DNA from 4 places in the Listeria sp. Marseille-Q6474 genome. Region 4 is predicted to be linked to each of the others. Evidence: riboswitches for the same ligand, from Rfam matches in the RefSeq annotation. Region 4 holds a riboswitch; each other region holds the start of a gene.

The links. A riboswitch is a leader RNA that binds a small molecule or an ion and turns the genes downstream of it on or off. The one in region 4 is predicted to bind S-adenosylmethionine.
Region 1: it holds a riboswitch for S-adenosylmethionine, as region 4 does, so the genes downstream of both, metE (5-methyltetrahydropteroyltriglutamate--homocysteine S-methyltransferase) here and OC533_RS07770 (ABC transporter substrate-binding protein) in region 4, are expected to answer to the same signal.
Region 2: it holds a riboswitch for S-adenosylmethionine, as region 4 does, so the genes downstream of both, metK (methionine adenosyltransferase) here and OC533_RS07770 (ABC transporter substrate-binding protein) in region 4, are expected to answer to the same signal.
Region 3: it holds a riboswitch for S-adenosylmethionine, as region 4 does, so the genes downstream of both, OC533_RS06990 (MetQ/NlpA family ABC transporter substrate-binding protein) here and OC533_RS07770 (ABC transporter substrate-binding protein) in region 4, are expected to answer to the same signal.

The regions. Positions count from the first base shown of each region.
Region 1 is NZ_CAMPPS010000001.1:653-8,567, forward strand. Features, by position in the region: tRNA gene OC533_RS00035 (tRNA-Phe) at 1-72, shown strand, start outside; tRNA gene OC533_RS00040 (tRNA-His) at 99-171, shown strand; tRNA gene OC533_RS00045 (tRNA-Gly) at 194-264, shown strand; tRNA gene OC533_RS00050 (tRNA-Ile) at 291-364, shown strand; tRNA gene OC533_RS00055 (tRNA-Asn) at 371-443, shown strand; tRNA gene OC533_RS00060 (tRNA-Ser) at 480-570, shown strand; tRNA gene OC533_RS00065 (tRNA-Glu) at 576-647, shown strand; gene OC533_RS00070 (MFS transporter) at 710-1,867, shown strand; SAM riboswitch class I at 1,962-2,068, shown strand; gene metE (5-methyltetrahydropteroyltriglutamate--homocysteine S-methyltransferase) at 2,175-4,472, shown strand; gene OC533_RS00080 (aminotransferase class I/II-fold pyridoxal phosphate-dependent enzyme) at 4,494-5,618, shown strand; gene metC (cystathionine beta-lyase) at 5,611-6,783, shown strand; gene OC533_RS00090 (bifunctional homocysteine S-methyltransferase/methylenetetrahydrofolate reductase) at 6,780-7,915, shown strand, end outside.
Region 2 is NZ_CAMPPS010000001.1:14,712-22,626, forward strand. Features, by position in the region: gene menB (1,4-dihydroxy-2-naphthoyl-CoA synthase) at 1-491, shown strand, start outside; gene OC533_RS00120 (o-succinylbenzoate--CoA ligase) at 507-1,916, shown strand; gene OC533_RS00125 (metal ABC transporter substrate-binding protein) at 1,937-2,890, opposite strand; gene yidD (membrane protein insertion efficiency factor YidD) at 3,039-3,305, opposite strand; gene ytkD (RNA deprotection pyrophosphohydrolase) at 3,379-3,852, shown strand; gene OC533_RS00140 (DUF2584 domain-containing protein) at 3,903-4,145, shown strand; gene OC533_RS00145 (L-lactate dehydrogenase) at 4,162-5,070, shown strand; gene OC533_RS00150 (hypothetical protein) at 5,137-5,439, opposite strand; SAM riboswitch class I at 5,634-5,742, shown strand; gene metK (methionine adenosyltransferase) at 5,850-7,049, shown strand; gene asnB (asparagine synthase (glutamine-hydrolyzing)) at 7,186-7,915, shown strand, end outside.
Region 3 is NZ_CAMPPS010000001.1:1,382,809-1,390,723, reverse strand. Features, by position in the region: gene OC533_RS07005 (carbon-nitrogen family hydrolase) at 1-46, opposite strand, end outside; gene OC533_RS07000 (methionine ABC transporter permease) at 137-799, opposite strand; gene OC533_RS06995 (methionine ABC transporter ATP-binding protein) at 796-1,812, opposite strand; gene OC533_RS06990 (MetQ/NlpA family ABC transporter substrate-binding protein) at 1,827-2,648, opposite strand; SAM riboswitch class I at 2,757-2,876, opposite strand; gene OC533_RS06985 (pyridoxal phosphate-dependent aminotransferase) at 3,029-4,210, shown strand; gene yycF (response regulator YycF) at 4,422-5,135, shown strand; gene walK (cell wall metabolism sensor histidine kinase WalK) at 5,319-7,151, shown strand; gene yycH (YycH family regulatory protein) at 7,148-7,915, shown strand, end outside.
Region 4 is NZ_CAMPPS010000001.1:1,549,310-1,557,224, forward strand. Features, by position in the region: gene OC533_RS07755 (DUF3130 domain-containing protein) at 1-85, opposite strand, end outside; gene OC533_RS07760 (ABC transporter permease) at 286-1,179, opposite strand; gene OC533_RS07765 (ABC transporter permease) at 1,190-2,140, opposite strand; gene OC533_RS07770 (ABC transporter substrate-binding protein) at 2,242-3,816, opposite strand; SAM riboswitch class I at 3,902-4,004, opposite strand; gene OC533_RS07775 (GNAT family N-acetyltransferase) at 4,145-4,423, opposite strand; gene OC533_RS07780 ((4Fe-4S)-binding protein) at 4,435-4,668, opposite strand; gene OC533_RS07785 (IMP dehydrogenase) at 4,835-6,343, shown strand; gene OC533_RS07790 (EAL domain-containing protein) at 6,414-7,163, opposite strand; gene OC533_RS07795 (bifunctional metallophosphatase/5'-nucleotidase) at 7,351-7,915, shown strand, end outside.

The sequences.
Region 1 (7,915 bases), 1.5 Mb from region 4:
GCTTGGTAGCTCAGTTGGTAGAGCACTTGATTGAAGCTCAAGGTGTCGGCAGTTCGATTCTGTCCCAAGCCATTCTTTTTAAACATTTTTGCCTTATGGCGGATATGGCGAAGTGGTTAACGCACCTGATTGTGGTTCAGGCATTCGTGGGTTCGATTCCCATTATCCGCCCTTTGTTTTTAAATTTTATTATGCGGGTGTAGTTTAGTGGTAAAACTACAGCCTTCCAAGCTGTTGTCGTGGGTTCGATTCCCATCACCCGCTTTTTACCATGAAATTAGATTTACTAGGGGCCTATAGCTCAGCTGGTTAGAGCGCACGCCTGATAAGCGTGAGGTCGATGGTTCGAGTCCATTTAGGCCCATTTTATTCCACAGTAGCTCAGTTGGTAGAGCAATCGGCTGTTAACCGATCGGTCGCAGGTTCGAGTCCTGCCTGTGGAGTTATTCTTTCAAAAAGAGAATAGATTTTTTATATCTGGGGAAGTACTCAAGTGGCTGAAGAGGCGCCCCTGCTAAGGGTGTAGGTCGCTCGCGCGGCGCGAGGGTTCAAATCCCTCCTTCTCCGCCAGATATGGCCCGTTGGTCAAGCGGTTAAGACACCGCCCTTTCACGGCGGTAACACGGGTTCGATTCCCGTACGGGTCATCTAAAAAAACAATGTCGAACATCGACATTGTTTTTTTTTAGTAAGTTTTCGGAGGTGTGTTATGGGGGCAAAAGGGAAGTTTTGGATTTTAACGATGGTTGTAGCTATATCTGGATTATCTCAGGGTGTTTTACTGCCACTTATTGCGATAATTTTAGAAGAAAAAGGGGTAAGTGCTGGAATAAATGGGTTTCATGCAACAGGAATTTACTTAGGTGTTCTACTGATTTCTCCATTTATTGAGGCACCTTTACATAAATATGGTTACAAGCCTATAATATTAGTTGGCGGAGGGCTTGTTGCGATTGCAATATTTGCTTTTCCTATTTGGTTTAATTTATATTTTTGGTTTATATTGCGATTGCTTATTGGTATTGGGGATCATATGTTGCATTTTTCATCGCAGACATGGATTGGAGCAATGAGTGATCCTAGTAAGCGTGGTCGGAATATGGCTATTTATGGTTTGTTTTTCTCTGTAGGATTTGCGATTGGGCCACAGTTGGTGAATTTGGCAAAAGTAAATGCAAACTTGCCTTTCTTTTTGTCAGGTATTTTAGTATTGATTGCTTGGAGCCTTGTTTGGTTTATTCGAAATGATTTCGTGGGAGAAAAGGCTGTTATTCGGAAAATTTCTTTTTGGGGAAGTATAAAACGCTTTTCGGGCGTATTTAAGATGGCTTGGGTTGCGATGATTCCACCGTTTTTGTATGGGATTCTTGAAACCGGACTTAATGCGACATTTCCAGTTGTAGGGTTGCGAGATGGCCTTGATACAATGATGATTGCGATGATTATTTCTTCTTTTTCAGTTGGGACGATTATTTTTCAAGTGCCGATTGGGATTATTAGTGATAAATTTGGTCGTGGTAAAATGTTACCGCTTTTGACTGGAGCAGGGGCTGTGGTTTTTGTATTAACAGCGTTTGTTAAGATACCTATTTTCTTTGTGATATTTTTCTTTATTTTGGGGATATTGCTAGGCTCCCTTTATTCACTAGGGTTATCTTATATGACTGATTTGACGCCGCTTGAACTACTTCCGGCTGGAAATATTTTGGTAGGAATGTTCTTTAGTTTAGGGAGTATTATTGGTCCGAGTGCAACGGGGATGATGATAGGGATTTTTGGAAATCAAATATTTTATTTTGTGGTCGCTGGAATCCTTTTGCTAGGCTGTTTATTATTAGCTTTGGGAGGACGGAAGGAAGCACATTGAAAGAAAATAAAAATTTAATGATTGACAGTTTTTAGTTGCAAGTGGTATGATGATTTCAATCCAATTTAAGTGATTAAAAAAACTAAATAAATTACTCTTATTATGAGTGGTAGAGGGACTGGCCCGTTGAAACCCAGCAACCTTTCAATTCGTTGAAAAGGTGCTAAATCCTGCGAAGTGTGATGCTTCGAGAGATAAGAGAGACTTAAAAAGTTTCACTGTATTTGTGTATCGAAACTTCCAAACCTCTCTAGTTCTCTAGGGAGGTTTTTTATTGGCAAAAAATTGAGAGGATAAGGTGATAGGTATGGTAAAGGCGATTAGTTCAAACTTGGGGTATCCGAGACTTGGGGAGAAACGTGAATGGAAACGTGCGCTAGAAAAGTTTTGGAATGGTGCGATTTCAGAAAAGGAATTATTGGCGGAAACGAAAGCTCTAAGATTACATGCGCTAAAAAAACAACAAGATAAAGGAATTGATTTGATTCCAGTTGGTGACTTTAGTTTTTATGATCAAGTGCTTGATACGAGCGTTACATTTGGGATTATTCCAAAACGTTTTCAACATGATGGTGGGAAAGTTTCGCTAAATACATATTTTGATATTGCGCGTGGTAAGAGTGACGCGGTTGCTTCTGAAATGACTAAATGGTTCAATACTAACTATCATTACATCGTGCCAGAACTTGCTGAAGCTGATCCTAAAGTATTAGATAACCGGGCGCTTTACTACTACGAGGAAGCGAAAATCGAGCTTGGGATTGAAGGGAAGCCAGTACTAGTTGGTCCAGTTACTTATTTAAAACTTGGAAAAGGTAGCGATGCAGAAAGCTTTGAAATATTATTAGATAAATTTATTCCAGCGTATATTGAAATTTTGAAAGAGCTTGAAACTGCTGGTGCTACGTGGGTTCAAATTGACGAACCTTATCTTGCAACTAGTTTTGATAAAAAAGAAATTGCTTTATTTGAAAAAGTATACAAAGCGTTTCATGATGCTGTACCAAACTTGAAAATAGAATTACAAACTTATTTTGAAAGTTTGGATTATTATGAAGAGGTTGTTAATTTGCCAGTTGCGGCGGTTGGAATTGATTTTGTTCATGATCACGGCGATTCGATTAAAGCGTTGAAAGCTCACGGATTTCCGCAAGATAAATATTTAGCGGCTGGGGTGATTGATGGTCGAAATGTTTGGCGCAGTGATTTGGATGCGAAATTGGCACTCCTTACTGACATCGCTCATTATGTGGCGGAGGATAAATTGATTGTCCAACCATCCAATTCATTATTACATGTACCAGTAACCAAACTAAGCGAACCTGATTTAGATGAAGTGATTCTAGGTGGTTTATCATTTGCTGATCAAAAATTAGATGAAATTGCTATTTTAACGAAAGCTTTAACAGAAGGTGAGGAAAGTGTGGCTGCTGAGCTAAATGAAGCTCGTGAGGCTGTAAAAGCACTTAATGAATCAAGCCATCGAAATAATTTAGAAGTTCAAGCGGCGATTGCTAATTTAGAAAATGTTCGGGTTGACCGAGAATTACCATTTGCAGAACGAATCAAATTACAACATGAATGGCTCAAATTACCACTGTTTCCAACAACGACTATCGGAAGTTTTCCACAGTCACCAGAAGTTCGGAAAACACGTGCAGATTGGTTAAAAGGAAATATCACCGATGCAGAATATAATGCATTTATTGAAAAAGAAACTGCTCGCTGGATTAAAATTCAAGAGGATTTAGATATCGATGTGTTAGTTCACGGTGAATTTGAACGTACTGACATGGTAGAATATTTTGGACAAAAATTAGCAGGCTTCCAGGCAACTAAATTTGGGTGGGTACAATCTTATGGTTCGAGAGCGGTTCGTCCACCACTTATCTACGGGGATGTTGCTTTTACAGAGGAAATTACAGTGAAAGAAAGCGTCTATGCCCAGTCGTTAACGAAGCGCCCAGTGAAGGGGATGCTAACGGCGCCAGTAACAATCATCAATTGGAGTTTTGTCCGTGATGATGTGCCGGAAAGTGTTGTTGCGAATCAAGTTGGCCTCGCGCTTCGTAAAGAAGTAGAAGCATTAGAACGTAATGGCATTAAGGTTATCCAAGTGGACGAGCCAGCCTTACGTGAAGGTTTACCATTGAAACAAGCGAGATGGCAAAAATATTTAGATGATGCGGTATATTCATTTAAATTAACAACTGCTTCGGTTCAAAATGATACGCAAATTCATACGCATATGTGCTATTCGGATTTTGATGACATTATTGATACAATCAGCGCTTTGGATGCCGATGTTATTTCGATTGAAACGTCAAGAAGTCATGGGGAGATTATTTCGACATTTGAAGAAGTGACTTATGATAAAGAAATTGGACTGGGTGTTTATGATATTCATAGCCCGCGAGTTCCAACTGTTTCAGAAATTCAAGATAATATCCGTCGTGCGTTACGTGCAATTGATGCAAAACAATTTTGGATTAACCCGGATTGTGGGTTGAAAACGCGTAAAGAGCCTGAAACAATTGCCGCACTTCAAGATATGATTAAAGCTACTAAAGAAGTTCGTGCAGAATATCAAGTATTAGAGAAATAAAGGAATGGAGGAGAGGTAATTATGGCAAAGCTGAAACAAGAGACGATAGCAGCGCAAATTGGAAATAGAAAGTGTGAAAGAACGGGTGCTGTCAATATGCCAGTCTACTTCTCTACAGCTTACCAGCATGCCGATCTTGGGGTATCAACGGGATATGATTATACTAGAACGGGAAATCCAACGCGAGATGCTTTACAAGAAGCACTTGCGGAACTAGAGAATGGAACGCATGCATTTGCGACGAGTTCTGGGATGAGTGCAATTCAATTAGTCTTTCAGCTTTTTAAAACGGGTGAACATATCATAAGCTCGCAGGATTTGTACGGTGGGACTTTTAGATATTTTGAACAGTTTGGAGCGCAATATCAGATTGGTTTTTCTTATTGGGACGGGGCGAACGTGAATGATTTGGAAAAATTGGTTCGCCCGGAAACAAAAGCGATTTTCATCGAAACGCCGACTAATCCATTGATGCAAGAAACAGACATTGCTAGTGTGTCTCGGTGGGCACATGCGAATGATTTACTTGTTATTGTAGATAACACTTTTTATACACCTGTTTTGCAGCAACCATTAACTTTAGGCGCAGATATTGTTATTCATAGTGCGACGAAGTATCTTGGTGGACATAACGATGTGCTGGCAGGCGCGGTTATTGTTAAAGAGGAATGGCTTGGAAAATTCTTTTTTGATCAGCTAAATGCAACGGGTACTGTGTTATCGCCATTTGATAGTTGGCTTTTGATTCGTGGTCTGAAGACGCTTGTTTTACGAGTGAGACAGCATCAAGCAAATGCGGAGAAAATCGCTGCGTTTTTGGAGGAGCATGAGTTAGTGGAGGAAGTGCGTTATCCGGGCCGCGGGGGAATGATTAGTTTCTTTATTAAGGATGCAGCGCTCGTATCGCCACTTTTAAAAGAGCTTGAGTTGTTTACTTTTGCGGAAAGTTTAGGTGGGGTAGAGAGTTTGATTACTTATCCAACAACGCAAACTCATGCCGATATTCCAGTGGAACTTAGAAATTCTTATGGGCTCACAGATAAATTATTACGAATTTCGGTTGGAATTGAAGCTAGTGAAGATTTAATTGCTGATTTATCTAAAGCGCTTGATGCGGTTTTGAAAGGGGTGACCGCTCGTGGCTAAGGATTATGGGCAAGATACAGCTGTAATTAAAGCTAGTTTAGGAATCGATAAAGAAACAGGTGCACTTAATACGCCCATTCATTTATCGTCTACATTTCATCAACATGATTTTGATAATTACCATACTTATGATTATGCAAGAAGTGGCAATCCAACGCGGGAAAAAGTGGAGCAAGCGATTGCGGAATTAGAAGGTGGCACGAACGGTTTTGCTTTTGCAAGTGGTATGGCTGCTGTTTCTGCGGCACTTTTCACACTATCTAAAGGGGATCATTTTATTATTTCAAAAGATGTGTATGGTGGAACTTTTCGTTTGGTTGAGCAAGTGTTGCCGAGGTTTGGGATTACGCATACTTTTGTTGATACGACAAACATTGATGAAGTTGCGAAGGCGTTTCAAGCGAATACTAAGTTGGTTTACTTGGAAACACCATCCAATCCGCTATTACATGTGACGGACATTCGGACTGTTTCTAAACTTGCGAGAGCGAATGGCTGCCATACGTTTGTTGACAATACATTTTTAACACCGCTTATTCAAAAACCGTTAGAGCTTGGGGCAGATTTGGTTATCCACAGTGCGACGAAATTTCTTGGCGGTCATAGTGATATTTTGGCGGGGCTTATTGTTACTAATAACCCGGATTTGGCTGAAGCTATTTACTTTTTGCAAAATTCAACTGGTGGGGTTCTTGGGGTGCAAGATTCTTGGCTGCTGCTTCGTGGACTTAAAACGCTATCTGTTCGGATGAAAGCTGGGACGGAAACTGCGGAAAAAATTGCTTTGTTTTTAAATGCGGAACCAGATGTAGTTGCGGTGCATTATCCTGGGTTACCATCCCATGCAGGCTATGAAATTCAAGTAGAACAAGCCACGAGTGGTGGAGCTGTTTTGTCTTTTGATCTTGGTAGCGAAGAAGCTGTGCGCGAGCTCGTAAATCATTTGGAGTTACCGGTATTTTCCGTGAGTTTAGGTGCGGTTGAGAGTATTTTATCTTACCCTGCTAAAATGTCTCATGCTGCTGTTCCGGAAGAGGAGCGTTTGGCGCAAGGAATTACACCAGGATTATTACGTTTTTCAGCGGGACTAGAGGATGCCGATGATTTGATTGCTGATTTAAAACAAGCACTTTCGTTCGTTAAGAAAGGAAGTGTCGCGAAATGAATTTAAGAAAAGATTTAAGCGAAAAAGTATTAATTGCAGATGGTGCGATGGGCACTTTGCTTTATTCCTACGGGGTGGACCGTTCGTTTGAAGAACTGAATTTATCTCATCCGGAAGATATTGTAGCGATTCATAAGGCTTATATTGGTGCTGGTGCGGATATTATTCAAACTAATACTTACGGAGCCAATTATATTAAACTCGCTCGATATGGTCTTGAGGATGAAGTGAAGCGAATTAACCAAGCCGCCATTCGGTTAGCAAAGGAAGCGGCGAGAGGGACTGGGACGTATATCTTTGGCACGATTGGCGGGATAAATGGTGCTGTGGATGCAAGACTTCCGGCGGCTCCTCTGGAAGAAATTAAGCGTAGTTTTCGGGAGCAGCTATACTGTTTTTTGTTAGATGGTGTGGATGCAATTTTGCTCGAGACGTATTATGATTTAGATGAACTTAAAACGGTGTTGAAAATTCTCCGTGAGACGACTGATTTACCTGTCGTGGCAAATGTATCGATGCATGAACCAGGTATCCTTCAAAACGGGAAAAAATTACCAGATGCGCTGGAAGAACTTATTGCGCTCGGTGCAGATGTAGTTGGTATCAATTGCCGACTTGGACCATATCATATGGCGCGTGCTCTTGAAACAGTACCACTTTATGATAAGGCATACTTAGCTGTTTATCCCAATGCGAGCCTGCCAGAAGTGCAAGAAGGGAAAGTCATTTATCAGTCAGATACAGATTATTTTGAGCATTACGGGGAAGTTTTTCGACAAGAAGGTGCACGAATTATTGGTGGCTGTTGCGGAACGACTCCAGATCATATTCGTGCTTTGCGTAAAGGATTAGAAAGTACTAAGCCCGTTTTGGAAAAAGAAGTTCGACCGATTTTGGAGCTTGTTCCTGAAGAAGTGGAGGACGAGGAGTCTGGTGAGCGTTTACTTGATAAGGTGAAGGAACGGTTGACGATTTTAGTAGAACTTGATCCACCTCGGACTTTTGATACATCGAAATTTTTTGAAGGAGCTAAGGCGCTGGATGAGGCTGGAGTTGACGCGATTACGATTTCGGATAATTCGCTAGCGACTCCGAGAATTAGTAATATGGCGCTGGCTTCCATTTTGAAACA
Region 2 (7,915 bases), 1.5 Mb from region 4:
TCGCGATGGTTGCAGGCTGGTCCATTGGTGGGGGAAATGTTCTTCAATTAGTATGTGACTTAACAATTGCAGCAGATAATGCGAAATTTGGACAAACTGGGCCGAATGTTGGTAGTTTTGATGCTGGCTACGGTTCTGGCTATTTAGCACGTGTTATCGGACATAAGAAAGCGAAAGAAGTTTGGTTCATGTGCCGTCAATATACAGCGGACGAAGCACTTGAAATGGGCTGGATTAACACAGTTGTTCCAGTAGCAGATTTAGAAAAAGAAACAGTAGCTTGGGCGAAAGAAATGCTACAAAAAAGTCCAACTGCCTTGCGTTTCATCAAAGCAGCTTTCAATGCAGATACTGACGGTTTAGCAGGTATTCAGCAATTAGCTGGTGACGCAACACTTCTATACTATACAACAGATGAAGCCAAAGAAGGTCGCGATGCCTTTAAAGAAAAACGTGATCCAGACTTTGACCAATTTCCAAAATTCCCTTGATTTGAAGGTGTAAAAATGGACATGACAAACTGGCTTCAAAAACGAGTGCGGCTTTCTCCTGGAGAAACCGCGCTCGTTTTTGAAGGAAAACAAGAAACGTTTGAAGAAATATATGAAGCCGTAGAGAAACTTGCGGGTAAATTATTCGCGCGTGGTATTAGAAAAGACGAGATGGTTGCTTTACTTGGAAAAAATGACCGAATGACTTTTTTACTTATTCATGCTTTGCAACAACTTGGAGCTATCACTTTATTCCTTAACAATCGTTTAACGAAAAAAGAGATTACTTTTCAATTGGCAAATGCTGAGGTAAAACAAGTGATTGTAGCAGATGTGTTTTTGGATAAAGTGACTTCTGGAATTAGCTATGAAGAGTTAGAGCAAACGACATACGTGGAACCCGATTTATGCAAAACATGGGATTTATCACGCACGGCTTCGGTTATGTATACTTCAGGAACAACTGGAAAACCAAAAGGTGTAATGCAAACATATGAAAATCATTGGTGGAGCGCTGTTTCTTCTGTTTTAAATTTAGGTTTAACGGAGAAAGATAGTTGGCTTTGCGCTGTACCTATTTTTCATATTAGCGGTTTATCAATTATGATGCGTTCCGTTATTTATGGTATTCCCGTGTATTTAGAAGAGCATTTCGATGAAGAAAAAATTACGCAATTGCTTGAAAGTGGTAAAATTTCTACCATCTCTGTAGTGACTTCGATGTTAGAACGATTGTTAAAAATTCAAGGCGGAAGCTACCATCCGAATTTGCGAACTGTTTTGTTAGGTGGGGGTCCGGCAAGTAAAGCTGTTTTGGAAATTTGTAAACAACGCGATATTCCATTAGTACAGTCGTTTGGAATGACTGAAACGGCTTCACAAATTGTGACATTGCCACCAAAAGATGCCTTAAACAAAATTGGCTCCTCAGGTAAAGCGTTATTTCCTGCAGAAGTAAAAATTGCTGACGATGGCGAAATTTTACTAAAAGGACCTTCGATTACACCTGGATATTTACACAATGAAGAAGCAACGGCAAAAGCTTTTATAGATGGCTGGTTTAAAACGGGCGATATTGGTTATTTGGATGAGGAGGGCTTCTTATTTGTTTTAGAGCGGCGTTCTGATTTAATTATTTCTGGTGGCGAAAATATTTATCCGACTGAAATAGAACATGTGATTGGCGCTTATGAGGCTGTGGAAGAAGTTGCGGTTGTAGGTAAATCAGATGCTAAATGGGGCAGTGTTCCTGTTGCTTTTATCGTTGTAAATGAAGGATTTGATGAAGGGGTATTAAAAGATATTTGTCAAACGAACTTGGCTAGTTTTAAAATCCCTAAGCAAATAACAATTGTGGAGCATCTACCGAAAACAGCTTCAGGCAAAATTCAGCGAAATAAATTAAAAGAAAGACACTCTAATTAATTAGAGCGCCTTTCTTTTTTTTAATAATCAAGTCCTTGTTTTAAAGCTTTTAAATTATCGTTCATGATGGAAAGATAATCGCGACCTTGGTCTATATCTTTTTGTGTCAGTGTTTCGAGATTATGAAGTGTCAGCGTTTTTGTATTTGTTTCTTGTTTGATGACATCTGCTATTTTTGAATTAGTGTTTTGTTCCAGCATAATGTAAGGGATTTTTGCTGCTTCGATTTTTTCCACGATAGTTTTTAATTTTTTTTGAGAAGGTTCGTCGCTAGTCGATACGCCGGCTATAGGGATTTGATGTAAGTTATATTCTGTTTCCCAGTAACTGTAAGCGGCATGAGCTGTAACAAAATCTTCTTGTTTTGCTTCACTTGTAACGGAGCGGAAATCTGTGTCTAATTTTTTTAATTTTTCTTCTACAGCTTGATAATTTTGCTCGAATGTTTCTTTTTGATCGGGCATTTCTTTAATTAACTTATCTTTTACGATAGTGGCCATTTGTTCCATATACACAGGGTTTAACCATACGTGTGGGTTTATATCGCCGTGCTCGTGTTCCTCTTCGCTTTCGTGGTCATGTTCTTCGGCCGCATCAGGATCTTTTGGCAAGTCGAGTTTTTCTGCGGTAGAGACAAAAGTAACATGTTCGTTCGCTAATGTTTTTTCTGCTTTATCGACAAAACCTTCCATACCAAGTCCGATATAGAAAAATAAATCGCTATCGGCAATTTTCATCATATCTTTCTGTGTCGGTTCAAAACTGTGGGCATCAGAACCAGGCGGGTAAATGCTTTTAACGTCTACATATTTGCCACCAATTTGTTCTGTTAAATACTGCAAAGGATAAACGGTAGTGTAGACGTTCAATTTACCGCTTTTTGTTGCTTTTGTATTACTACTGTCTGAACAGCCCGTAAGTATTAAAAAAACGGATAATAATGCTGTTAAAGCAAGAAGATAACTTTTTTTCAATCCATTCACTCCTCTAAATCGAAATTGTTCTTGTTTAAATAGTATACTAATCGTAGCAATTACGATTTATAGTCCGAATTTGATAATACCTTATTATTTCAGAAAAAGCAAGAAAAAATGAACCGGTATAAACCGATTCATGCTATTATTAATGGTGATGATGGGCTTTACAAGTATGGCCAGAATCATCATTTTTATCTTTTTTAGGTGGTACGAAATCAAGTCCGCCTTTATGAAAAGGGTGGCATTTGGAAATACGTCTAATTGCGAGATAACTTCCTTTTAGGGCGCCATGTGTTTCTATCGCTTCAATTCCGTAAGCAGAACAGGTCGGATAAAAACGACACGTAGCCGGAGTGAAACGAGAGATATATTTTTGATAAAGTCGGATTCCTCCGATAAGCATTTTTTTCATTAATATTCATCCTCTAAAATTCATCTTACTAACAGCTTACCATATTTTTGAAAAAAGAAAAGGAAGTGAGTTTTTGTTTATTTATAAAGATACTTTAGGCAATAAAGTGACCATTTATTTTGAAGAACAAGGGAAAAATCCAGATGACGTACTCATTATTCCTAAAATTGACGATGGTTGGCTTTTTACGGAACATAAAATTCGCGGTCTCGAATTCCCCGGTGGTAAAGGAGAGCACGGTGAAACGAGTCTTTTAGCAGCCCGCCGCGAACTAATGGAAGAGACTGGTGCAGTGGCTGAAGGATTTCATTTTGTTGCGGATTATTTAGTTGAATCTAAGGAACGAACTTTTACTAAACGGGTTTATACAGCAAAGATTGTTTCAATAACAAGGCAACAAAACTACTTTGAAACAAAAGGTCCAGTTGTTGTGAAAGGAACACTTAGTAAGTTTATTTTGCAACCGGCATTTAGTTTTTTTATGCGTGACGCTGGAATGGTACAAATTGTTAAGCAGGCTGAGCGGATTTTAAACGATAAAAACTAGTCAAACCAGGGTAATCTCTGCTATTATAAAAGAAACTGGAGGTGAGAAAATTGGGTATGCCACTTGAGGTAAACACAATGATCGTAACAAAGGGAAATGAAAAAAGAATTTCAGATAATTTCTTTGAACTGGAAAAAGTAGGTTACCGGATTTATCCAATTGATGTTCCAATTGCTGTTCGTAAAACAAAAGAAGGCGAAACACTTGGAGAAGCAATTCCGCGCAAACTTGTATGGGAAAATAATAAAACCATCATTAAATATGAATTAATCGCTTTAAATTCAAGTAACTAATTTTGGAGGGGATTTTTTGAAACGCAAAGTTGGTATAATTGGTGCTGGTCATGTTGGAAGCGACGTGGCTTTTTCTCTTGTTACGCAAGGGATTTGTGATGAAATCGTTATAATTGATAAAATAGAAGCAAAAGCAGAGAGTGAAGCGCTTGAGTTACGCGATATGGCATCGATGACTCGTTCCTATACAACCATTACAGCGAATAACTGGGAAGCTCTTTCAGATGCAGATATTATTGTGATGGCTGTTGGTCCGGAAACACTACTACGAGAAGATCGTATGGAAGAACTCGTTGAAACAAGTCGTTCGGTAACGGAGATTGTGCCGAAAATTTTAGCGACAGGTTTTAAAGGGATTTTTGTGAATATTACTAATCCGTGTGATGTTATTACCATGCTCATTCAAAAAATATCTGGTTTTGATCGTTCCCGTGTATTTGGAACAGGAACATCGCTTGATACCGCTAGAATGAGAAGAGTGGTTGGAGAAGCTTTACATATTAATCCAAAAAGCATCGAAGGTTACGTTCTTGGCGAGCATGGTGAATCACAATTCGTTGCGTGGTCGACTGTGAAAATCGGTGGCGTCAATTTCACTGATTATAAAACGAAGGCACCGCTTGATTTACCTGCTTTAAAAGATGCTGTACGCGGCGGTGGCTGGAATATTTTAACGGGTAAAGGTTGGACGAGTTTTGGAATTGCTACTGCTACAGCGGGAATTGTTGATGCTCTCTTAACAGATGCGAAACAAGTATTTCCGTTAGCTGTTTTTTCAGAACAAACAAATACATATATCGGACAACCAGCACTTATTGGAGCAAATGGGGTTCTAGATACGATAAAACCACCACTAACCAAAGAAGAACAAACTAATTTTGAACATTCAGCGGAAGTTATCCGTAAAGCTTTCGACTTGCTTTAGATTTAAAATTATCCATAAAAAAACTAGCTACATTAAAGATTCTCATCTTTTAACGTAGCTAGTTTTTTAAGCTGTTTTGACTTTTTTCTTTTGTTTAGGTTTTTTTGATTTTTTGGAAATAAAGCGAACTAGGCTAATAATAAGTGATACGACATATTCACCAAATGAACCAATAAAAATAGCAATAGCGATTTCTGTTTGTGACATCCCACCACCGTAAAAACTGATGAAAAATACCACACCACTTGCAATTAATCCCATTGTTGCTAGGAAATATTTAAACCAATACCAACGAAAAACAAAATCAAATAAACATACAACGGCTAAAAACCCAAGAAAAATAATCAAGGATAACGTAATTAAACTCATAGATACAATCTCCTTTAGATAAGTAAAACATCTTTTTTATCCATCTATCATACCACAGGATGGAAATAATGATAAGCGAAAAATAAAGGAAGGCATTTTTTTACTGTTTTTTGCAAATGGAAATCAAGACAAAACCGAATTTTTATTGCATATAGCCTCAGTTTATGGTATTCTATCTTAGAATTAAAATTTATCTCTTATCCAGAGCGGTAGAGGGACTGACCCTTTGAAGCCCAGCAACCTACACATATAAGTGAAAGGTGCTAATCTGTTGCAGGAGTAATATCTCCTGAACGATGAGAGCAAAGGTATAATTATAGCCTTTCTCTATTCGTGCGCGTTTCGTGCAAAATAGAGAGAGGCTTTTTATATGAGACGTATTTGGAGAGAACTAAAGGAGGAAAATAAAATTGGCTAAAAACCGTCATCTATTTACATCGGAATCGGTTTCTGATGGACATCCAGATAAAATTGCAGATCAAATATCTGATGCAATTTTAGATGCAATTATTTCAAAAGATCCGGACGCACGTGTCGCTTGTGAGACTACTGTGACGACTGGTTTAGTTTTAGTAGCAGGTGAGATTACTACTTCTGTTTATGTAGATATTCCTAAAATCGTTCGTGATACTATTAAAGAAATCGGCTATACTCGAGCAAAATATGGTTTTGATGCAGAGACATGTGCTGTTTTAACGGCTATTGACGAACAATCACCAGATATTGCGCAAGGTGTGGACGAGGCACTAGAATCAAGAAGTGGCAGCGAAATTGATGCTGCTATTGAAGCAATTGGGGCAGGAGACCAAGGTTTGATGTTTGGTTTTGCTACAGATGAAACAGAAGAGTTAATGCCACTACCAATCTTTTTGGCACATGGCTTGGCACGCAAGTTAACAGAATTACGCAAAACGAATAAATTAGATTATTTACGACCAGATGCGAAAACACAAGTAACCGTAGAATATGATGAATTTAATCAACCTGTTCGCATTGATACAATTGTTGTTTCAACGCAACATCATCCTGACATCACACAAGAACAAATCGCGAAAGACTTACACACACATCTATTCCCAGAAGTAATTGATGCTTCTTTCTTAGATGAAAATACGAAATACTTTATTAATCCAACTGGCCGCTTTGTTATTGGTGGACCACTTGGCGATGCTGGACTTACTGGCCGTAAAATTATCGTGGATACATACGGTGGTTATGCGCGTCACGGCGGGGGAGCGTTCTCTGGTAAAGATCCAACCAAAGTAGACCGTTCGGGTGCTTATGCTGCAAGATACGTAGCTAAAAATATCGTTGCTGCTGGACTTGCTAAAAAAGTAGAAGTACAAGTTGCATATGCCATCGGAGTTGCGCATCCAGTTTCCATTTCGATTGACACATATGGAACAAGTGACTATTCAGAACAAGAACTAATTGATGGCGTTAATGAGCTATTTGACTTACGCCCAGCTGGGATAATCCATATGCTTGATTTACGTCGTCCAATTTATCGTCAAACAGCTGCATTTGGTCATTTTGGCCGTAGCGACCTTGATTTACCTTGGGAAAGAACGGATAAAGCAGAAGCCTTAAAAAAATTAATCGTAAAATAAGCTTAACCGAACATTTCTTGTGAGGAATGTTCGGTTTTTTTCTTTCCTAAACAGTGCAAAGAAAGCCTAGTTATGATATGATAGACGTTGTGAAAAAAAGATAAAATGATTATCTATATAGAGGAGAAATGTTACCATGTGTGGATTTGTAGGATGCGTACATGACCGCATTACAGAAATTACTGGCGCTGATAAAGAAACCTTTAGACAAATGAACAGTATGATTACGCACCGTGGGCCAGATGATGAAGGATACTTCACAGATGATCACGTGCAGTTTGGTTTCCGCCGTTTAAGTATTATTGATGTAGAAAACGGTCATCAACCGTTAACGTATGAAAATGAACGTTACTGGATTATTTTTAATGGAGAAGTTTATAACTATGTGGAACTCCGCGAGCAATTAGTTGCTGAAGGAATGACATTTGAAACCGAAAGTGATACAGAAGTAATTATCGCTACATATGCGAAATACAAAGAAAAAACAGCAGAACGTCTTCGTGGGATGTTTGGTTTTGTTATTTGGGATAAACAAGAAGAACTTGTTTACGGCGCACGCGACCCATTCGGAATTAAACCATTTTTCTATGCAGAAGAAGACGGTAAGCTATTTATGGGTTCTGAAAAGAAATCCATTTTACATGCTTTAAAAGAAAAAGAATTAGATGAAGTTTCATTACAAAACTATATGACTTATCAATTCGTTCCAGAACCAGATTCCTTAACTAAAAATGTAAAACGCTTAGAACCAGGGCATCAGTTCACGAAAAAAATCGGTCAACCAATGGAGATTACAACTTATTGGAAAGCATCTTTTGCACCAGTAACTAAATCAGAAGACGCATGGATTAAAGAAGTGCGTGACG
Region 3 (7,915 bases), 170 kb from region 4:
GATATTTAAAAACTACATCGGTTTGACATAATGCCAACTTCCACATGTTCTTCGCTCCCTTTTTCTTTTAAAAATAACATAAGCTTGGTGGCGAGTCCATACCGGAACACTACGCACCAAGCTCTTAGTAGTAAAATTAATCTTTTTTAAGACGTCTAGATAAGAAATTTCCGAATGATTGTAGTGCTTGTACCATGATAATTAAAATAATAATCGTTGTGTACATGACAGTCGGTTCAAAACGCTGGAAACCATATTGGTATGCAATCGTTCCAAGTCCGCCAGCCCCAACAAGTCCAGCCATTGCAGTTGCGCCGATAAGACCAATTGTAGCAATCGTTAAGCCAAGAACGATACCAGACCGAGCTTCGCGAATAACTACGCTCCAAATGATTTTTGGCGTTGAAATCCCCATTGCTTGGTAGGCTTCAATAACACCACGGTCAACTTCAAGTAGGGCAGACTCCATCAAGCGAGCGATATAAGGTGCGGTGAATACAACAAGTGGCATAATCACACCTTGAATTCCAATTGTAGTACCAACAACAAAACGAGTTACCGGAATCATTAAGAATAATAAAATAATGAAAGGTAACGAACGTAAAATATTAATTACCCAGTTCAAAATACTATATACAACCAGATTTTCTGATTGACCGCCTTTACGCGTTAATGTTAAAAATACGCCAAGTGGCAACCCAATTGCTAGTGAAATTACAAGTGTAATCCCAGTCATTGTAAGAGTTTCTAAAAATCCTTGCCAAAGTATCGGTCCCCATTCTTCAAAAAACAAACTCATAGTAACTCGACCTCCTCAACAACGACTCCAGATTCTTTCAAATAAGCAATAGCTTTACTATATTCGGCTTCGTCCCCTTTTAAATGAACGAGTAGTTTTCCGAGTGTTCCGTTTTTCAAATGATCTATTCCACCAGCTAAAATGCTTGGAAGAACGTCGAATTTGCGTGATACAAGAGCGAGCGCAGGTTCATCAGCCTCATCACCAATAAAATGAAGTGAAACTAATTTTCCGGTTGCAACATATTTTTCAAGCAAATCTTGCGGGATGTCGAAACTAGCTTCCGAGCCAACAAAGCGTTTTGTTGTCGCATGTTTTGCTTTGGTGAAAATATCAAGAACGGTACCTTGCTCTACTAAATGTCCATTTTCCATCACAGCAACCCGGTCACAAATACGTTGAATGACATCAAGTTCATGTGTAATTAAGAAAATCGTAATGCCAAGCTCAGCGTTAATCTTAAGTAACAACTGCAAAATTGCTTCTGTTGTTTCAGGATCCAAAGCACTTGTCGCTTCATCGCTTAAAAGAATTTCTGGTTCATGCGCAAGAGCACGAGCAATCGCAACACGTTGTTTTTGACCGCCGGAAAGCTGACTTGGATAATTGTTTCTTTTATCCTCTAAGCCAACAATCGACAAGTATTTATTTACGCGAATCTCGATTTCGTCTTTTGGAACACCTTCTAATTTTAACGGTTTGGCAATGTTATCATAGACAGTTGCGGTTTTAAGTAAGTTATATCCTTGGAAAATCATACCAATTTTCCGACGAGCGACACGAAGTTCTTTACTTGAGAGGGTAGACAAATTCTTTCCATCAATTAAAACTTGGCCGGCATCAGGACGTTCAAGCAAGTTGATGCAACGAACGAGGGTACTTTTTCCGGCGCCACTGTAACCAACGACACCGAAAATTTCTCCTTTTTCGACTGTAATAGAAACATTTTTGACGGCTTCTACGGTTTTTCCATTTACGTTAAATGACTTTGAAACTTGATGTAATTCGATCAAAATAAAACAACTCCCTAGAATGCAGGTACTACAGACCCATTAAATTCTTTTTCAATAAATGCTTTTACGTCATCAGAATGGTAGTATTTTTCTAATGTTTTAACGACTTCATCATCTTTGTTTTCGCTACGGATAACAAATACGTTTGGATATGGATTGTCTTTTGTTGGTTCATGGTAAATTGCGTCTTTATTAATAGAAAGTCCAGCACCCATTGCGAAGTTAGTATTGATAGCTGCTGCTGCAACTTCATCTAATTGTGCAGGGATTTGAGAAGCTTCAAGTTCAACGATTTCAAGGTCAAGTGGGTTTTCAGCAATGTCTTTTTTCGTTGCTTTTTCTTCCACGCCATCTTTTAATTTAATAATGCCAGCATCTTCAAATAGTTTTAAGCCACGATATTCGTTACTTGGATCGTTTGGAACGGCAATTTTGTCGCCTTTTTTCAGGTCTTTTAAGTCTTTAATATCGTTAGAGTAAACACCCATTGGGAATGCTACTGTTTTAAAAGCAACGTCTAATTTGTAGCCTTTATCTTTCTTTTGTTGCTCTAAGAACGGGATTGTTTGGTAGTTATTCGCATCGAGGTCACCGTCGTTTAAAGCTGTATTTGGTGTATTATAATCATCAAAAGTTTTGATTTTGATTTCAAGGCCATCTTTTTTCGCTAATTTTTGAACTTCTTCAGCGATTTGTTGGTGAGGTCCTGCTGTTGTTCCAATGGTGATTTCTTTTGTGCTTAAGGCTTTGTCGTCACTGCCTCCTCCACATGCTGCTAATCCTAAAACAAGGCTTGATGCAAGTAAAATTCCTAACCCTTTTGTTAATTTTCTCATCTTTTTTCCTCCCTAGTATGTTGTGTGATTATCCAGATTTATTCATGAAAACAATAAAAAACTTCTCTATTTAGAATAGAGAAGTGGAAAGTCGAACATATCCAGCTCCTCTTATCTACCAAAACGGAATACACCATTTTGCTGGAATTAGCACCTTCACTTTACGCTTAAATAAAGTTAGGTTGCCGGGCTTCATCGGGCCAGTCCCTCTGCCGCTCTCGATAAGAGAAAATATTTTAGAAAAACCTGTTAGTTAAAAATATACGCATTTTAAGATAATTTGTCAATGCTTTTTTAAGTTTTAAAAAAATCATACTGGACAAATACTTCAGAAAACTTTACTATTTTAATCAATGAAACTTGAAAAGGACGGGTGCCAAATGAAAATTTCCAAACGCTTGCAAAATTTACCAGATCAATTTTTTTCTAGCCTTGTAGAAAAAGTGGGAAAGAAAGTGGCAGAAGGTCATGACGTGATTAATCTAGGTCAAGGAAATCCAGACCAGCCAACACCCAAGCATATCGTGGAAGCAATGAAAACAGCTTCAGAAAATCCAATGAATCATAAATATTCGTTGTTTCGTGGAAAACAGGAACTTAAACAAGCCGCGGCTGATTTTTATGCGCGTGAATATAATGTAACCATCGATCCAAATACAGAAGTAGCCATTTTATTTGGGACGAAAACAGGGCTTGTTGAACTGCCAATGTGTTTAATGGATCCAGGTGATGTAATGCTTTTACCAGATCCGGGCTACCCAGATTATTTATCAGGAGCAGTTTTAGGAGAAGTTGAGTTCGAAACAATGCCACTTATTGCTGAAAATGACTTTTTACCAGATTTTAATAAAATTCCTGAAGAAATTGCGAAAAAAGCGGAGTTGATGTATTTAAATTATCCGAATAACCCCACTGGCGCGGTTGCTACGACTCACTTTTTTGAAGAAACGGTTGCTTTTGCTAAAGAAAACAATATCACGATTGCACATGATTTTGCTTATGGTGGTATTGGTTTTGATGGGAAGAAACCGATTAGCTTTTTAGAAACTCCAGGGGCGAAAGAGGTTGGAATCGAACTTTATACGCTTTCGAAAACATACAATATGGCTGGCTGGCGCGTAGGATTTGCTGTTGGGAATAAAGACGTTGTCGAAGCAATCAACCTCATTCAAGATCATATGTATGTAAGTTTATTCCCAGGTATTCAAGATGCTGCAATTGAGGCTCTCACAGGCGATCAAACTTGTGTACAAGAATTAAATGCTCGTTATGAAAGCCGTAGAAATGCATTTATAGCTGCTTGTGATAAAATTGGTTGGGAAGCAATTGCTCCAGCGGGCTCTTTTTTTGCATGGATGCCCGTTCCAAAAGAGTTTACAAGTAGTGAATTCGCGGATTACTTATTAAATGAGGTTAGTGTAGCTGTTGCTGACGGAAGTGGTTTCGGGACTTTCGGTGAGGGTTATGTACGCGTTGGACTTTTAATGGATGAAAAACGATTAGAAGAGGCAGTTGCACGAATTTCCAAGCTGCATTTATTTGATAAAGTGGCACAAAATTAAGAGATTATGTGATTTTAAGAGAAAATAGCTTGTAATAATTCAGATAATTAACTGTATGTGTTATAATTGATTAGTAAGTCTATTCTTAGCATGTTGTTTTATGAAGACAGGCCGGAATTTAAAGTATTTAGTGAGATTTTTTTGCATTAAATAAAAAGTATCTGTCCCGGTTAAAGCCGGCGAAATCCAGGAATGAGAGGACTGTAAAAAAATGGCAGAAAAGAAAATTCTTGTAGTAGATGACGAAAAACCGATTGCGGATATAGTTAAGTTTAATCTAAATAAAGAAGGCTTTGATGTATATTGCGCCTATGATGGCGATGAAGCGTTAGAACTTGTAGAAGAAGTTCAGCCAGATTTGATTTTACTGGACATTATGCTTCCAGGTCGTGATGGTATTGAGGTATGTCGTGAAGTACGTAAGAAGTATGATATGCCAATAATTATGGTAACTGCAAAAGATTCCGAAATTGATAAAGTTATCGGACTTGAACTTGGTGCCGATGATTACGTTACGAAACCATTTAGTAACCGCGAATTAATCGCTCGTGTGAAAGCCAACTTGCGCCGTCATAGCCAAGTAAGCTCAAACGCTGCTGAGGAAGAAGAAAACAGCGAATTAGAAATTGGTTCATTGATTATTCATCCAGACGCATATGTTGCTTCAAAACGTGGAGAAACAATCGAACTTACGCATCGTGAATTCGAATTACTTCATTATTTAGCTAAACATATGGGTCAAGTCATGACAAGAGAACATTTACTTCAAACAGTTTGGGGCTATGATTACTTCGGTGATGTTCGTACAGTCGATGTTACTGTTCGACGTCTACGCGAAAAAATTGAAGATAATCCAAGCCATCCAGCGTGGTTAGTTACAAGACGCGGCGTTGGTTATTATTTACGCAATCCAGAACAAGAATAAATAAACAAGAAGTGGTCGCCAAGCAAAAAACTTGGAGGACCACTTTTTTTGGGTATATCCGCATACTTAATAATTATTTTTATAAATAAATTGACCCAAATAACAGGAAAAACAATACGTCTACCCTGCAACATATGGTATACTAATTTAAATATATTACCCCGAATAGGAGTAGAAAGACTTATGCATAAAATGAGATTTTTTCAGTCTGTACAATTTAAGTTAGTTATTATGTATTTGCTATTAATTATTGTAGCAATGCAAGTAATCGGCGCGTATTTTGTACGTGAGCTGGAAGGGCAACTGGAGAAGAATTTTCAAGATTCCATCACGAATAGCATCACGTTGCTGGATTATAATGCTAGAGAAGAAATCATAAAAAATAGCGATAACTCAGTGAAGCTACAAAATGATATTCGAGAGCTTTTGGTCGACTATTCACGTGCAAGTAGCAACATAATCGAAGTAAGAATAGTAGATGACAAAGGCAAAATTCTCGGGACTTCCAATTTAGATAATCAAGGCATCGTTGGGCAAAAAAGTAACGATCCCCTTGTTAAACGAACCTTATCACTCGGAACTACATCTGAGGATAAAATTTATAAAGACGAATCAAATAAAAATAACCGTGTCTGGGTGAACGTATCCTCCATCAAAAATAAAGGACAAGTGATAGGGGCTATTTATCTTGTCGCCGATATTGAAAGTGTATATAAACAAGTGGATGACATTACGAACATTTTCATTACTGGTACTTTGATTGCCATGATCATTACAGCGGTACTTGGAATTTTACTATCCAGAACGATTACGAAGCCAATTATTGAAATGAAACGTCAAGCCTATGCGATGGCGCGAGGAAACTACAGCCGGAAAGTTAAAGTCTATGGCGTGGATGAAATTGGCGAACTAGCTGATTCCTTCAATACACTAACAAAACGAGTTCAAGAAGCACAAGCTATGACAGAAGGAGAACGGCGCAAACTTTCCTCCGTACTTGCCTATATGACCGATGGAGTAATTGCTACAGACCGCCGCGGAAAAGTTATTCTTATTAACACGCCAGCTGAAAAAATGCTACGCGTTAAGCATGAGAGTGCCAATGGTCGATCAATTATTGATGTACTAGATATTGGTGATACCTACCAATTTGAAGATTTGATGGAAGTCGATGGTTCATTAACGATGGACCGTAGCACGCTTGATAAACCATACGTACTGCGCGCTAATTTTTCCGTTATTCAAAGAGAAACTGGATTTAATAATGGCGTTATTGCAGTACTTCACGATATTACCGACCAAGAAAAAGTCGATCAAGAACGCCGCGATTTCGTTTCTAATGTGTCGCATGAATTAAGAACCCCGCTTACAAGTATGCATAGTTACTTAGAGGCTCTAAGTGACGGGGCATGGGAAGATAAAGAAATTGCGCCACGTTTCCTTGAAGTGACTCAAAACGAAACAGAACGAATGATTCGTCTTGTAAATGACCTGCTTAAACTTTCAAGAATGGACGGCGGAAGAGAACAATTAGAAAAAAGTTTCGTGAATTTCACAGACTTCTTCAATCATATTATCGATCGTTTTGAAATGATGAAAAAAGAAACAATCATGTTTAAACGCCACATTCCAAAAGAACCGGTTATCATCGAAATTGATGAAGATAAAGTAATGCAAGTATTAGATAATATTATTTCGAATGCCAATAAATATTCACCGGACGGGGGCCGAATTTCTTTCTACTTGAAAAAATTTGAAGATGAAATTGAAGTTAGTATAGCTGACGAAGGCTTAGGCGTACCAGATGAAGATTTGGCAAATGTATTCGACCGCTTTTTCCGTGTTGATAAAGCTCGCTCGCGGGAAATGGGAGGAACAGGGTTAGGACTAGCGATAGCTCGCGAAGTTATCGAAGCTCATGGTGGCCGAATTTGGGCAGAACGCAACAAGTCCAAAGGTACGATAATTAAATTCACCCTGCCATACAGTGACTTACCGGAGGATGATTGGGAATGATGAAAAAAACAGGATTTCGCTCATTTTTATTAACAGTTCTAGTCGTGCTCAGTATCGTCTTAAGCTACTTTATTTGGAAGGGACAACCTGATTACGAAGCGATTAACGTTAAAGAAGTTGAAAAAACAACCATTGATAAAACCATGACAACATCACAAGTATTTAAACCATATAAATTAGCTGTTAATGCAAATGAAATTAATTACCAAAGCTTAGACTCAGACTTGTTAAATGAGTTAATGGCACAAGGAAAAGCATTTAGTTTCTCAGAAGTAGTTCTTGCCAATAAAAAAAGTAATGAAGAATATGAGAAATTAATCCATAAAAATGGGACGATAGAGATTATTTTCCCTAACAATATTCCATTTTCAATTTTTGCTCAAAATTTCCAAGTGGAAGGAGAAGGGCTAGAATCTGCCTTCTTTAATCGTATTGTATTTGATATAAATAACACGGATACTGGGCTTCATTCCGTTTATTTTGCCAATGATGACCAAGAAAATATTTACCAAAGTTCCTTGCAAAATAAAGATATTGATAAAATAGAAAAAATTGTTAAAAAGAACGAAAGTAAACTCGCGCAAAACGATAAAGTTATTTCCAATAAACGAAATCTGTTCTTAAGCTCCGAAAAAACAAAGCTAAATCGCAAAAAATACATTACGGATTCGCTTGAAATCAATCTATTTACCTCTGCGCTATTTCAAGATTCAGGTACAGTTAAGAGCGAAGGAAATACCTATACGGACGGCTCTAGCGTCATT
Region 4 (7,915 bases):
GTAAATATTCGGTTGATTTGCCTTTTGATTCTAACTTTGTCGCGTGTTTTTTCAATGTTGCTTCTTTAACTTTTATTTCACTCATTTCTGCGCCTCATCTCTGTCTATAATAATGAAACCTTGTCCTTTAATTATAGCACCGCACGCATTCTCGTTTTGTGAGCGTTTTGTGAATTTATGCCTTGGAAATTGGCTAAAACACGTTTTTTACGTTTCTATTTTAAGTACATTTTCTTTAAAAAACAAAAAAACACTTTGACTGAAAAAATCAAAGTGTTTTTACATTTAATATCTACGTGACAAACCTTTCCTCAGCACATCGCCAAGCACGTTAAATGAAAGAATCGTCATTAAAATTAATAATCCAGGGAAAAGCGCCAAGTAAGTTGCTTCTCCGACGTAGCCTTGCGCATTGTTCAGCATGCTGCCCCACGAAGCGTTAGGCTGTTGAACACCGAGGCCAAGGAAACTCAGTGCTGACTCGGTTAAAATGGCTGTAGCGACGTTTAATGAAGCTGCAACGACGATGGATGGCATCGCGTTTGGAATAATATGCTTGAACATAATGTGGAAAAATCCGCCACCCGAAGACTTGGAGTACAAAATGAATTCACGTTCTTTTAATGTTAACGTCTCTGCTCGAACAATCCGCGCCACTTCCATCCAAGAAAGCAATCCGATAATGATGATAATGTTTGAAATTCCCGGTTTTAAGTACGCATTTAAAATCATTAGTAGGAAAAATGACGGAATTGACATGAAAATATCTAGAAAACGCATCACCATATTGTCAATGAAGCCACCAAAGTAGCCACTAACTGTCCCCGCAAGTGTTCCAACGACAACGGCAATCATCATCGCAAACACGCCAACAAGTAATGAAACCCGGCCGCCGTACAAGACACGCGTCAAGTAATCCCGACCATGGTCATCCGTCCCAAACCAGTGCGACGAATTTGGCGGCATCAGTTTGTCCTGAACGGAAAGAGCATTGGGGTCATAAGGCGAAAGGAACGCGAAAATACAAGCGACTGTAATAAGAATCAGCACACTCGTCGCAAAAACAGCGCGGCGGTCAGCCAGCATAAAACGCCAAAAACTCCGCTCTCTGGTAGCATGAACAACCTCCGCATCCCGCTCGAAATCTTGCATTGTTTTTTTCGAAAAATCTAATCGCATCATGAATTCCTCACCCCATTTCCCTAATCCGTGGATCGACAATCATATAAGCTAAATCGGCCAACAAGTTCCCAATAATTAATAATAGCGCTGAAAAAAGTGTAATCGCCATAATAACTGGATAATCTAGTTGGAAAATCGCATTAATCCCAAGCGACCCCATTCCCGGCCATGAAAAAATACTTTCGGTAATAAAAGCGCCTGTAATGACTTGCGGAAGTGACATCCCAAGTAGTGTTATGACTGGCAACAAGGAATTTTTCAAGACATGATGCCCCATAATTTGTACTTTGGATAACCCTTTCGCATAACCGAATAAAACATATTCTTCTTTTAATTGGTTAATCGTATTCGAGCGGACGTAACGATAATATGCCGCGCACCCTTGGAAAGTCAGCGTTATAACTGGCAAAATCGCATGCTCCGCCATATCCCAGAAGGAGTCGACCCCAATCGTTCGCATCCCTAGACTTGGGAGCCACCCTAATTGAATCGAGAACACATCTATTAAAATCATCCCAAACCAAAAAATCGGAATCGAAATCCCAATATATGAAATTCCATTTAACACTTTATCAATCCAAGTATTTTCGTAATTCGCCGCAACTAAACCAAGTGGAATTGACAACAATAGCGTCAGCACAAGCGAAGTCCCAACCAAACCAAGTGTCGCTGGAATTCTCTCTAAAATTTGTTGTAAAACTGGTTGGCTGTTCACAATCGAATAACCAAGATTACCTTGGAGCAAATTTCCAAGCCAAATAAAATACTGTACATAAATCGGTTGATCCAGCCCTAAGCTCTGTCTAATCCGCTCGACATCATCAGGATTCATATCAGGCGTAACAAACGAATTCACGGGATCCCCGGGCGCTAATTTTATAAGTGCAAACGAAATAATCGAGATAATAAACAGCATCGGAATAATTTGCAATACGCGTTTTATGATTGTTTTTAGCATAATTTATCTCCTATCTAAAACACTAAAAATGACAAGTAAAAACCTGAACCTGCCAAAAACAAGCATGGCAGGCCAGATTTTTTACGAATGATTTTTAATTATTATTCCGTTAAATATAGTTTAGAAAGATCACGGAACATTGTTACTGGTTGTGGTGTTGCAGCTTTTTGGCCACCGTAACGGCTATCAAGAGCTAGCACTGCATTATCATAAGAAATTGGATAAATTACAGCATCGTCAGCAATGGTGTTTTGGATTTTTTCATAGATTTCTTGACGTTCTTTATCGTCCGCAGTTACAGCACCTTTTTCCCAAAGTGCATCTAGATCTTTGTTGTGGTAGTTCGAATAGTTGTATGGCGCATCGCTTAGGTATAGGGATTTATACGCATCAGGATCGTTCCCCATGATATAACCATTTAGTGCGATAGAGTAGTCTGCGTTTTTGCGGTCAAGTGTGATGTTGCTTAGTGCATTTGGATCTGTTGGTTTCAAGTCAAGTGTCACGCCGATTTCTTTGTATTGTTGTTGCAAGTAAAGCGCGATACTTTCTTGTGATTTACTGTTGTTTAAATAGTAAACAGTTAGTTTTTGGCTTGTATCAAAACCGCTTTCTTTTACTAATTTTTTCGCTTTGGCAATGTCTTGGTCGTATGTTTCTACTTTATCTGTGAAGTATTTCGTGTTTTCTGTTAGGAACGAAGAAGCTGGTTTTGCGTATTCATCTGAACCGTAAGCTGCATCAATGATTTCTTCACGGTCAAGCGCATAAGAAAGGGCTTGGCGAAGTTCTTTTGATTTAAGAGCTGGTTGGTTTTCGTTGAACGTTGCATAGCTTAAGCGGTTTTCCGGGTAAGTGATAATGTTTACCGCGCTCGCTTTTTCTACTTTTTTTCTATCAGAAGGTTGAATGGATTTTAAGTTAATTTCGCCATTTTGCAGTGCTAAATTAGCTGCGTTTTGGTCTTTTGTGATTCGGAAAGTAACTTTATCCAATTTTGGTTTGCCGTCAAAATAGTCGTTGAACCGTTCTAGGGAAACATATTCACCTGTTTTGTATTCAACAAATTTGTACGGACCTGAGCCGATTGGATTTTTGTTTTTATCACTTTTCTCGATGTTTTCTACCCCTTCAAAAATGTGTTTTGGAATTGGGAAGAACGTTTTAATTGTATTTTCAAAGGCTGGAGCAACAGTTGGTAAAGTGAATTTCACTGTTGTGGCATCCACTGCTTCTACTTTTACAGGTTTATCATCAAAAACAAAGTTCCCACGGTTCGGGCTGTTTTGTTTTGTATCTAAAATAGAATTTACAGTAAATACTACGTCATCTGCAGTCAAAGGCTTACCGTCATGCCAAGTTAAACCATCTTTTAGTTTCACAGTGTAAGTTAAGTTGTCGTCTGAAATATCTAAGCTTTTTGCAAGTGCCGGTTTCCCGTCAACTTCCCAAAATAGCGGTGCGTATACAGCTTGTTGAATCGTTAATGTTACACGGTCAGAAGCGTAGTTCGGATTGATAACTTCTGGATCCCCAGTAACGCCGATAATTAGAGAGCCGCCGTCTTTCGCTTTGCCTGAACCGTTTGCTTTGTCTGAACTAGCGCCAGAGCCTCCGCAAGCTGTTAACACCAAGGCAAAAACCGAGATAACCGCTACTAATAAAAATTTCTTCATCTAACAAAAACTCCCCTCTTTAAGCGCTAAAAATAACGCTTCCTCTGTTTTTTGGTCAGAATCGAAGCGCCTCATTAAAAGCTACTACTTATCTGCCAGAATATTACTTCTGATCGGAATTAGCATAGAACTTGCGCTCCGCTGCCGGGTTTCACTGGGCCGATTCCCTCCACCACTCTGGATAAGAAATTGTAATACTATTATTCCTATAAGTTTACTGTGAATTAAAGATACACTGAAAAGAACCAGATGTCAAGAAGAGAAAACTGGATTTTTAAAAATAATTTTATAAAAAAATAGACTGGGTTTGTTCCCAGTCTACGCTTAATTATTTATCGGCTTGAACTTCCTGATATTCTGGCTTCTTAGAAAACTCAGCTTTTGCAAACGGGCAAAGCGGAATAATTTTCTTTCCTTCCGTTTTTGCTTTCTCGACAGCGCGTTTCACAAGTTCTTGAGCTATTCCTTGACCACGAGCCGCATCATCAACGCCTGTGTGGTCAATAATAAACATGTCTTCCCCAGTTGGCACAAAAGTCACTTCACCGACCTCTACACCTTCCTCATTTACTGCATAAATTCTGTTTTCACCGTTTTTATATTCCATTTGTTATCCTCCTATTTCTCTATATACTGAAGCGCTCCACTTGGGCAAGTATGAATCACCCGTTTTGCCTCTTCTTTTGGTACGTTATCTGGCATAATCCATGGTTTTCTATCCAAATTAAAAAGTTCTGCGTTACCTTTTACACAATTACCGGAATGTGCGCAAATATTCGTATTAAAATAAATATCTACATCTGCCCCGCGATACTTGCGGTAGCCTTGTTCTAATAGTGTTTCTTCTTCCATCTGATTACCTCCTTCGCCAAAGTTTCCTTACTTTTAGTATATTCCACTCATCTACTAAAAGAAAACGTCCCGAAAAAGCATCCCAGTCATTGACTTTCAAGCCAGTTATTGAAATAATAAAGATATTTTATAAGTACATTTAACAATAGAAGAAGGAGTGGAAATAATGGCATTTTATTTTGAAGAACCGTCCCGCACATTTAGTGAGTTTTTACTAGTTCCAGGCTACTCATCGGCTGAATGTGTACCAACAAACGTTAGCTTAAAAACACCGATTGTAAAATTTAAAAAAGGGGAAGAATCTGCTATCACAATGAACATTCCGCTTGTTTCCGCAATTATGCAAGCTGTTTCTGATGATAACATGGGAATTGCTCTCGCTAAAGAAGGCGGCGTATCCTTCATTTTCGGATCTCAATCAATCGAAAGTGAGGCTGCAATGGTTTCTCGCGTGAAAAATCATAAAGCTGGATTCGTCATTAGCGATTCTAATATCAGCCCAGATAAAACCCTCCAAGACATTCTTGATTTAAAAGAAAAAACTGGTCATTCTACAGTTGCAGTTACAGAAGACGGCACAGCGCACGGTAAATTACTTGGAATCGTGACAAGTCGCGACTACCGAGTGACGCGTATGAGTCCTGATGAAAAAGTAGCAGATTTCATGACGCCTTTTGAAAAACTAGTTACTGCTAAAAAATCGACCACTTTAAAAGAAGCTAACAACATTATTTGGGACCACAAATTAAATGCTTTACCACTTGTAGACGATAACGAACACTTGGTTCACATGGTGTTCCGCAAAGACTACGACTCAAATAAAGAAAATAAATTAGAATTACTTGATTCCTCCAAACGTTATGTAGTTGGAGCTGGAATTAACACACGCGACTATGAAGAACGTGTTCCCGCTCTAGTAGAAGCTGGCGCAGATATTTTGTGTATCGATTCCTCTGAAGGTTACTCCGAATGGCAAAAACGTACACTTGACTACGTTCGCGGTAAATACGGCGATACAGTCAAAGTCGGCGCAGGAAATGTTGTTGACCGCGATGGTTTCCGTTATCTTGCAGAAGCTGGCGCAGATTTCGTTAAAGTTGGCGTTGGTGGTGGTTCCATTTGTATCACGCGTGAACAAAAAGGTATCGGCCGCGGACAAGCAACCGCCCTAATTGATGTTGCTAAAGCTCGCGATGAATATTTTGAAGAAACAGGTGTATACATTCCGATTTGTTCTGATGGCGGCATTGTTTATGATTACCATATGACGCTAGCTCTAGCAATGGGCGCTGACTTTATCATGCTTGGTCGTTATTTCTCTCGTTTTGATGAAAGTCCTACTAATAAAGTGAATTTAAACGGCACGTATATGAAAGAATATTGGGGCGAAGGAGCTAACCGCGCGCGCAACTGGCAACGTTATGACCTTGGCGGCGATAAGAAATTATCTTTTGAAGAAGGCGTAGATTCTTATGTTCCTTACGCTGGTTCCTTGAAAGACAATGTTGCCATCAGCCTTAGCAAAGTCCGCTCTACTATGTGTAACTGCGGCGCGCTCAATATCCCTGAATTACAACAAAAAGCAAAAATCACGCTCGTTTCTTCTACTTCTATCGTAGAAGGTGGCGCGCATGACGTTGTTGTAAAAGATGCTTCAAACAATTTAATCAAATAAAATAAAATTGGTTGGTGTGAATTTGGTAAATTACCATTCTCACACCAACCAATTTTTTCATTTAGGCATCTCAGACAATCGAATATTTTTCTTTAATTTCTTTCATTGGTAGTGGGCGGCTAAAATAATAGCCTTGGAAATAATCCACTTTCATTTTGCGTAACGTCTTCACTTGTTCGATGTCTTCTACGCCTTCTGTAACGACTTTCCCGCCTAAATCATGACATAAATTAACAATTGCTTGAATAATAATTTGTTGCTTTCGATCCGTTTTTAAAAGAGCAATAAATGACATATCCGTTTTTACAATATCAATTGGTAAACTTCGCAAATATGCCAGCGAGCTATAGCCTTTTCCAAAATCATCCATGCTCACTGTGACACCGAGTTTTTTAATTTTACGTAAGTTTTTATCTGCAACAGCTAGCTCCGTAATTTCGCCCCGTTCGATAATTTCTATTTCTAAGCACTCCGGATACTTTAAATGTTCTTTCACATAATCATATAAAAAAGCCATATAATTACTACTTACAACATAATGTGCCGGAATATTAATCGAAATCGAAAAACGTCCCCCTAGCTGATTAATTTGTTCAATTGCTGTTTCAGCCACGAAATCCTGCATTTCTCGCGTAGCATTTAAAAGGGCAATATCTTCAAAGAAATCCGCTGGAGCTAGAATCGCCGTCGCTGTTTTTAGTCGAATTAAACCTTCAAATCCGATAAGCTCATTCGTTTTGGCATCTACTTTTGGTTGATAATACAGTAAGAAACTATTTCTTCTAATCGCATCCCAAATTTCCGTACTAGAGATATCCATCTTATCCCTCCTTTATCTATAGTTTACCCTTTTTTCAACCGAAATGAAAATATAGCCAAAAATTATCGTTACATTTACACAAAATCCACATTTCCTATTGCTAGGGTGATTCCTCTTTGCTACAATTATAGCTAGGCACCTTTGAGTTAGCGCTTACAAAATTGCCACTGGCGAAAAAAGGGAGAGTGTGAAAGTGAACAAATTTTTCAAGAAAACCACACATGTTTTACTCGTAGCAGGGCTCACAATCGGACTTACAGCACCATTCACCGGGACAACATCACAAGCAGCAGCGGATACCGTTCCCATTCAAATTTTGGGAATAAATGATTTCCACGGAGCGCTTGAAACAGCCTCTAAAGATGCATCGGGCTCACCAATTGGCGGAGCAGATTACTTAGCTACCAATTTGGATAATGCCACTAACTCATTTTTACAGGCAAATCCTGGGGCGACAACTGACAATGCTATCCGTGTTCAAGCGGGTGACATGGTCGGCGCAAGTCCAGCAGTATCAGGTTTACTTCAAGACGAGCCAACAATGAAAGTTCTCCAAAAAATGAATTTCGAAGTCGGCACATTAGGTAACCATGAGTTTGATGAAGGATTACCTGAATACAAACGAATTTTGGACGGAGTTTCTACAAACAAATTCGGACCAATCGTAGAAGCTTATCCACGCGTTAAAAGTGACATGAAAATCGTCGCAGCTAACGTGGTCAACAAAGGAACAAACACAGTCGCAGAAGGCT